2 linked regions of the Pelobacter seleniigenes DSM 18267 genome follow. The main gene of each other region encodes a partner of the protein of the gene in region 2 in a complex. Links are inferred from orthologs where the notes say so. Each region holds a gene or a part of one and is shown on either strand. Other genes may lie near its edges.

Evidence for each region. Proteins that work in one complex are often made in the same cells at the same time.
Region 1: the proteins of N909_RS0104995 (region 2) and nifU are in contact, whole or in part, in a solved structure (PDB 5XT5), measured with the Bacillus subtilis proteins. The link is inferred for Pelobacter seleniigenes DSM 18267 from one-to-one orthologs.

The regions. Positions count from the first base shown.
Region 1 is NZ_JOMG01000005.1:240,228-242,934, forward strand. It holds nifU (Fe-S cluster assembly scaffold protein NifU), read left to right. Parts: upstream 1-1,020; coding sequence 1,021-1,395; downstream 1,396-2,707. Other genes in the region: nifS (cysteine desulfurase NifS), read left to right, coding at 1-978; mnmA (tRNA 2-thiouridine(34) synthase MnmA), read left to right, coding at 1,511-2,575; mtaB (tRNA (N(6)-L-threonylcarbamoyladenosine(37)-C(2))-methylthiotransferase MtaB), read left to right, coding at 2,572-2,707. UniProt on the Bacillus subtilis protein: Part of the SUF-like system that mediates the biosynthesis of iron-sulfur (Fe-S) clusters. Acts as a sulfurtransferase and thus transfers sulfur from SufS to SufB.
Region 2 is NZ_JOMG01000002.1:512,955-518,288, forward strand. What follows is about bases 1,023-3,968. They hold N909_RS0104995 (aminotransferase class V-fold PLP-dependent enzyme), read left to right. Parts: upstream 1,023-1,849; coding sequence 1,850-3,088; downstream 3,089-3,968. Other genes in these bases: N909_RS0104985 (hypothetical protein), read left to right, coding at 1,023-1,310; N909_RS0104990 (hypothetical protein), read left to right, coding at 1,370-1,777; N909_RS0105000 (SufE family protein), read left to right, coding at 3,085-3,504; purT (formate-dependent phosphoribosylglycinamide formyltransferase), read left to right, coding at 3,783-3,968. Outside these bases: more of N909_RS0104985, read left to right, coding at 1-1,022; more of purT, read left to right, coding at 3,969-4,979; N909_RS0105010 (IS110 family RNA-guided transposase), read left to right, coding at 5,087-5,334. UniProt on the Bacillus subtilis protein: Type II cysteine desulfurase that acts as the initial step in the SUF-like Fe-S cluster assembly pathway.

The DNA of each region.
Region 1 (2,707 bases), on a different replicon or contig from region 2:
ACAGCCGATGCGTTAAAGGAAAAAGGGAACCATATCATTACCACTTCGGTGGAACATCCTGCTGTCCTGGAAACCTGTCAATACCTCGAAAAGCGTGGCTATGAAGTCACTTACCTCAAGGTCGATCAAAACGGCATGCTCGATCTAGCCGAACTGGAAGCGGCGATTACCGACAAAACCATCCTGATTTCCGTGATGTGGGCCAACAATGAAACCGGCAACCTGTTCCCCATTGAGGAGATCGGTGCGATCGCCAAAAAGTACAAGGTGCGTTTTCACACTGATGCGGTGCAGGCGGTCGGCAAGGTTCCGGTCGATGTCCGCAAAGCCAATGTCGATATGGCGGTGTTGTCCGGCCATAAAATTGGCGCTCCCAAAGGGGTTGGCGCCATGTACCTGCGTCGTGGGACCAAGATCACCCGGTTTATGGACGGTGGTCACCAGGAGCGGAATCGCCGCGCCGGAACCCACAATGTGGCCAGTATCGTCGGCCTCGGGGTCGCTTGCGAACTGGCTCGCAAGAACCTTGAACAGGATTATACATACGTCCGCAAATTGCGCGACAAACTGGAAAAAGGCATCCTCGGCTCTATCCCGGAGGTCAAGCTGAACGGCCATCCGAATGCCGATCTGCGGTTGCCGAACACACTGAATGTCAGCTTTAACTATATTGAAGGCGAGTCGCTGTTGTTGTTCTTCGATATGAAAGGCATTGCCGCCTCATCCGGCTCGGCCTGTACCTCAGGTTCTTTGGAACCGTCCCATGTCATGGGCGCCATGGGAGTCGATATTGTCCTGGCTCACTCCAGCACCAGATTCAGTCTCAGCTCGGATAACACCGAAGCGGAGATCGATTTTGTCCTTCAGGAACTGCCGCCGATTGTGCAGCGCCTGCGCGAGATGAGTCCTTTGTACAATCGGGAAGATCCCACGCCCGTCGAATGTAGCGAATGCCGCATGGTGACGAAGGTTTTCTAAAGAATTCTGTTGGTCAAAAGACTAAATTCAAGGAGCGATGTTATGTATACCGAAAAAGTAATGGATCATTTTTCCAACCCGCGGAACGTGGGTGAAATCGAGAATGCCGACGGGGTCGGCGAAGTCGGCAATGCCTCTTGTGGCGATATCATGAAAATTTACCTGAAAGTCGAAGACGACATTATTAAAGATGTCAAGTTCAAGACCTTCGGTTGTGGCGCTGCCATTGCCACTTCGTCCATGGTGACGGAGATGGCGATCGGCAAGACGATTGATGAAGCCCTCATTCTGACCAATCAGGCTGTGGCCGAGGCCCTCGACGGTCTACCGCCGGCCAAAATGCACTGTTCGAACCTGGCTGCTGATGCTCTCCATGAAGCAATCAAGAACTATCGAGAGCAGCATTCCAAAGTCTGAACAGGAGCGGTTTAACGGTTTTATCCCAGGGCTCCGCAAGCAATTGCCGAGCCCTTTTCTCTGCCTGCGTTCCATGGTCTTGGGCCCGGCATCGGCAGGAATGATTGAGGGTTAAGTGAAAAAAAAGGTTGTTGTCGCCATGAGCGGCGGGGTGGATTCTTCGGTAACAGCAGCAATGTTACTTGAACAAGGGTACGATGTTTCCGGCATGACCATGAAGTTGTGGGATCAGCGGTTTGCCGGGGTTTCCGATCAGGTGATGGAAAACCTGCCGGACGCGGCCGGTGATGCCCGCAAGGTTGCCGATCAATTACAGATAAAACATCATGTCGTTGATTTTATGGCCGACTTCAGGAATCGGGTGGTCACGCCCTTTTGCCAGGAGTATTTTACCGGCCGGACTCCTAATCCCTGTGCCCTGTGCAACAAACAGATAAAATTCGGACTGCTCCTCGACAAGGCCCGTGAACTGGGCGCGGACTATCTGGCGACCGGACATTATGTCCGTCTTGCCGAACGCTCCGGCCGTTATCTGATCCGCAAGGCCGATGACCTCAAAAAAGATCAGAGTTATTTCCTGTTCGGCCTGAATCAGGAACAGCTCCGCTCCTGCCTTTTCCCCCTTGGTGAGTTCAACAAACAACAAGTCCGCGAAAAAGCCGCCGGCCTGCAACTGCCGGTGGCCACCAAGTCGGAAAGCCAGGATATCTGTTTTATCCCGGACGGCGACTATGTCAACTTCCTTGAACGCCAAGCCGGTGGCGGACGCTTGAGTGGGGAGATTGTCCATGTTTCCGGGCGGGTGCTCGGCAGTCACCAGGGGGTGTATCGTTACACCATCGGGCAGCGCAAAGGGTTGGGGATCGGCTGGCATGAGCCGCTGTTTGTGATCGCCATTGATGTGAATGATCGCAAGATCATTGTTGGCGAAAAAAAATATCTCAACAAGCAGGAACTTCTTGCTGTTGATTGCAACTGGAGCATCGCCGCGCCCAATGAACCGATCAGCGCGGCCTGTCGCATCCGCTATCGGCATCAGGAGGTGCCAGCCCGGATTGAGCCGCTGGAGAGCGGTCAGGTGAAGGTTGTTTTCGAGCGGCCGCAGGACGGGATCACTCCCGGCCAGGCCGCCGTGTTCTACGATAATGACCTGGTCCTGGGGGGGGGCTGGATTCAATGAATTCCACCGTTGCCTTTGTTACCCTGGGCTGTAAAACGAATCAGTTTGAATCGGCAGCCATGAGCGAACAGCTGCAGCTGGCCGGTTACAATCAAGTCGACTTCGAAGACGGAGCGGAACTGGTTGTCGTCA
Region 2 (5,334 bases):
TCGCTGTCACCGATGCAATGCTGGCGAAAATGGCCGGCCATGTGGAAGAGGTCGATGTCTATCTGTTCGGTCAGGCCGGACGCGGCTTCGATGTGATCATTGAGTTTGCCCAACGCTACAAAAAACCGGTGATGTTTGCGGAAAACGCCCTGCATATCACCTGCACCGCCGCACCGATCCTTGCTCGCGGCCTGGAAGCCTACCCCACCATGTGTTGGGAAGACACGGTAGAAAAACTGAAACTCCTGCGCGTCCGCAAAGCGCTGCAACAGACCAAAGTCCTGCTTGCCCCGCGCGGAAATTCCAATATATCTTTGAGCGCCCTTGATTCGTTCCTGTCCCTGGAAAAAGTGAGCGATGTTCTTGGCGTCAAATTCCGCTATGTCGATGTCCATGAACTCCTCGACCAGACCCGGCACGTTGCTGCGGACAGCAACCATACCACCCCCGGGGTAAGCGGTCTCAACCCCACCGACGCCGAAATGAAAGAGATCTACGCGCTGACCGACAAAATGATTGCCGGTGCGGTCGAATGCGATATGACCCGCGAAAACGTGCTGCGCTCGGTCATGGCCTATGCGACAGTCAAAAAGTTCCTGGCCCACAATGAGTGCAACGCCTTTTCCATGCCCTGCCCGGACGCCTGTGCGACGCGACGCCTGAACCAGGAAAAGATCACCCCCTGCTTTATCCATTCCATGCTCAATGAAGAAGGGATTCCATCGGCCTGCGAGTATGACATCCCTGCCCTGATTTCCATGGTGGTGCTGATGAACCTGGCCAACGCTGCCCCTTACATGGGCAATACTTTCCCGACCCTGCTGAAAAACGGCAAACGGGTTAATGTACGGCCAACTTTCTTCAGAGCGGACCAGTCGCAGGAACAGGATATCCCGGAACTGGGTGAGCAGGAGAATGTCATGCTGACCTTCCACTCGGTCCCCAACCGCAAGATGAAGGGTTTTGACAGTGCCGAATCCTCCTATGCCCTGCGCGCCTTTGCCCGCGATGCTGAGTTTGGAGCCACCATCCGTTACGACTTCAAAAAGGATATCGGCCAGACCATCACCATGTGCCGCTTCGACCCGACCTGCAGCAAGCTGTTCGCAGCCAAAGGGACCATCGTCGGCGGCGTGGGCTACACCGATAAGAACTGCAGCGAAGGGGTCTTCTTCACCGTGAAAAGCGACAAAGACTTCTTTAACAAGCAGGTCGCTTTCGGCAACCATGTGCCACTGGTCTATGGCGATCATCTTGACGATCTGATCGCCCTCGGCGAACTGCTGGGGATGGAGATTGTAACCGCCTGAGCCAGTGGGCTCGATGGGTGACGGTTTGGTGAAGCAAAAATCCCAACAGGAGCGAAATCATGTCGGCAACAGCGCTTAAGGAAAAACTCTTATGCTCCAAGAACCAGGCGGCCGAGCAAATCGCTGCGATTAAAGCCCTGCCGGAACTGAACCAGGAGGCGTTGTTTTTTCATCTGCGGAACTACCTCAAAAGCAGGTTTCTTCTTGAGGAAGAAGACTGCCGGAGCGAGAACCTGCAGGAACTGGCGGCGATCAGCCTGGCCAAGACTCTGGCGGTCTCGCCGGCCGAATTAAAAGGGCTCGATCTGTCGCAGACCTGTACCGGCAGCTCTTCGGTGTTCAGCAAGAAAGTGTTGCTGCTCATGGCCCTGGAACGGGAATTGAACATTTCCATCCCGGAACAGGAAAGCGTGCGCATTAAAACCATCACCGACCTGACCACAGCGGTCCTGACCAAACTGCGTTAAGCGTCACCAGGATCCGCAGCCTACTAAAAAGGCTGCGGATCCTGTCGCTCAGGCCCTCTTGCGGAGCACCTTATGTCAATGGATGTGGAACAGATACGCAGGGATTTTCCGATCCTGCAGGAAACAGTATACGGCCGACCGCTGATCTATCTGGACAACGCCGCCACCACCCAGTTGCCCATTGCGGTCCTCGATGCCCTGCAAAACCATTATTGCTATTGCAATGCCAACCCCCATCGGGGGATCTACGCCCTCGGCGCCAAGGCCACTGCCGACCGGGAGTCGGCCCGCGCAGAGATCGGAGCCTTTATCAACGCGCGCAATCCATGCGAAATTGTCCTTTGCTCGGGCACAACCGACGCCATCAACCTTGTTGCCGCGTCCTTTGGCGATGCGTTCCTGAAGCCGGGCGATGAGATCATTGTCTCCGCCATGGAGCATCACTCCAACTGGGTTCCCTGGCAGATGTTGTGTCGCAGACAAGGTGCCAGGCTCAAAGTCATTCCGCTGGATGACCAGGGTGATCTGTGCCTGGACCGCTTTACCGAACTGCTCTGCGACAAAACCCGTCTGGTCGCCGTGACCCAGGTATCCAATGTCCTCGGCACCGTCAACCCTCTTGAAACCATCATCAAGCTGGCTCATCAGCGGGACATCCCGGTGCTGGTCGACGGCGCGCAAAGCATTCGCCATGAAATCATCGATGTCCAGCAGCTGGATTGCGACTTTTTCTGTTTTTCCGGCCATAAAGTTCTGGCACCGGCCGGAATTGGGGTGTTGTATGCCAAGGAAGATGTGCTGCGGCAATTGCAGCCGACCCGCTTCGGCGGCGGTATGATGGCCAAAGTCGACCGGCAGCAGGCGGTTGCCGAAGACCTGCCCCATACCTTTGAGGCCGGAACGCCCAACTGTGCCGGAGCCGTGGCCCTGGCCGCCGCCCTGCGGTATCTGAACAGCCTGGGCCGGGACGCAGTTCAGCGTGCCGAACAGGATTTGACCGATTACTGCTGCGCCCGGCTCAGCACCATGGCGGACCTGCACATCCTTGGCCAGCCGCAGCACCGGGCCGGGGTGATCAGTTTCAATGTCAACAGCCTCCACCCTTACGACATTGCCACGCTGCTGGATAAGCTCGGCATCGCCGTACGCTCCGGCCAGCACTGCGCCCAACCGTTGTTCGGAGAACTCGGCTTAAGCGGTGCGGTTCGGGTTTCACCGGCCTTTTACAACACCAGAGCAGAGATCGATAATCTGGTTGACTCACTATCACGAGTGATCGCATTACTGCGCCACCAGGAATCCAAACCATGACCATTAACGACCTGCAGAACAAGATTATTGCCGATTTTGAGGAGTTGGAAGACAGTTTCACCAAGTTCGCCTACCTGACCGAGTTGGCAACCACCCTGCCCAGGCTGACCGAGAAACAGAAATCGACTGCCAACCTGGTCGCCGGCTGCCAGTCCCAAGCCTGGCTGGAGATGCATTGCCGCGATGGCAAAATCGAGCTGCAAGGGGACAGTGACACCTTAATCGTCCGCGGCATTCTGGCCATCATTGCCACGGTCTATTCCGGCCGCCGCCCGGAGGAAATCGTTACCGCCGACTTCTACCTGTTACAAAAGGCAGGGATCACGGATGTGTTGTCCACGGACCGGGCCAACGGTATTGCCGCCATCCTGGCAAAAATCCGTTCTTATGCAGCGGCCTGTCTCGGTTCTGTTTAAGTGATTCGGGGTTGCTCTCGGGCGACCCGTCATATTTCATACCCAGGGCGGCCCAGCCATCAAGCCGGTCTCCCGACCGGCTGAAACGCTTTTCCGGTTGCTTGCCACTGACCGTTTGGCACGGCTTTATTTTCTTCCTCAAGGGATTGAATTCCTGCGGCCTATCGTTTAAAACCTTACCATTCTGACATCAGTAGTTTCTCAATCCGAAATTTAAACCTGATAAATACCGGTCGTCCCGCCCGTGCTGCGGGACATCATCAGACAGGAATCATGTTATGACCACAATAGGAACCCCTTTCTCGTCCACAGCCACCCGCGTGCTGCTCTGCGGTGCGGGCGAACTCGGCAAGGAAGTTGCCATTGAACTGCAACGCCTCGGCTGCGAGGTGATCGCCGTCGATCGTTATGAACATGCTCCGGCCATGCAGGTTGCGGACCGTTCCCATGTCATCTCGATGCTGGATGGAGCGGCCTTGCGAGCGGTTATCGAGCAGGAACAGCCACACTATATCGTCCCGGAAATTGAAGCCATTGCCACCGACACCCTGGCCGAACTGGAGCAGGAAGGATTTAACGTGGTCCCCACCGCCCGGGCTACTCAGTTGACCATGAACCGCGAGGGAATCCGCCGTCTGGCGGCAGAAACCCTGGGCCTGCCGACCTCCAACTATCGCTTTGCCGCAAGTCGGGACGAATATCGCGCAGCAGTCGCTGCAATCGGCCTGCCCTGCCTGGTCAAACCGATCATGAGCTCTTCGGGTAAAGGGCAAAGTCTGGTCAAAACCAGGGAAGCGATTGAAGCGGCCTGGGATTATGCCCAGGAAGGCGGCCGCGCCGGAAAAGGCAAGGTTATCGTGGAAGGATTTGTCGATTTCGATTTTGAAATCACCCTGCTGACCATCCGCCACAATGATGCCACCGGGCAAATCACCACCAGTTTTTGTGCTCCCATCGGTCACCGTCAGGAAGACGGTGATTACCAGGAATCCTGGCAGCCGCAAGCCATGAGCCCCCTGGCCCTGGAGCGTGCCCAGGGCATTGCCAAAGCGGTCACGGACGAACTGGGCGGACGCGGGCTGTTTGGAGTGGAACTGTTTATCAAAGGAGATGCGGTCATCTTCAGTGAAGTCTCCCCCCGACCGCACGATACCGGGTTAGTCACCCTGATCTCCCAGGATCTGTCCGAATTCGCGTTGCATGTTCGCGCCATCCTCGGCCTGCCGATCCCTAATATCGTGCAGAACGGACCATCAGCTTCAGCGGTATTGCTGGCTTCAGGACATTCCACCCGAATGCAATACGGCAACCTGCAAGCCGCATTAAACCGACCAGACACCCAACTGCGCCTGTTCGGCAAGCCTGAAATCGCCGGGAAGCGCCGCCTTGGAGTCGCGCTGGCACGAGCGGAGAACGTCGCCAAAGCACGCCAGACCGCTAATGCCGTCATTACAGATATTCAGGTGACACTCTAGCCATCATGGCTGACAGTTAAAAAAGAGAAGACCTGCCCCTTGCAAACATGGGTTATGCTGGAGTCGTTGAAACAACCGGCACAGAGCCATAACCAAGGAGACAGGTCATGACAAAGTCTATCACTTATGTTGGTTTCGATGTTCATAAAAACTCGATCGATGTCGCGTTAGCCGATGCTGGCCGCGAGAGTGAGATCCGCTATTACGGCACCATTAACGGAGATCTTGCCTCACTGGACAAGGTGATCCGTAAACTGGTCTCACGGGGAACCAGACCCTCCTTTGTTTACGAGGCCGGACCCTGTGGCTATGAAATCTATCGGCATCTGACACAGCAAGGATACGATTGCAAGGT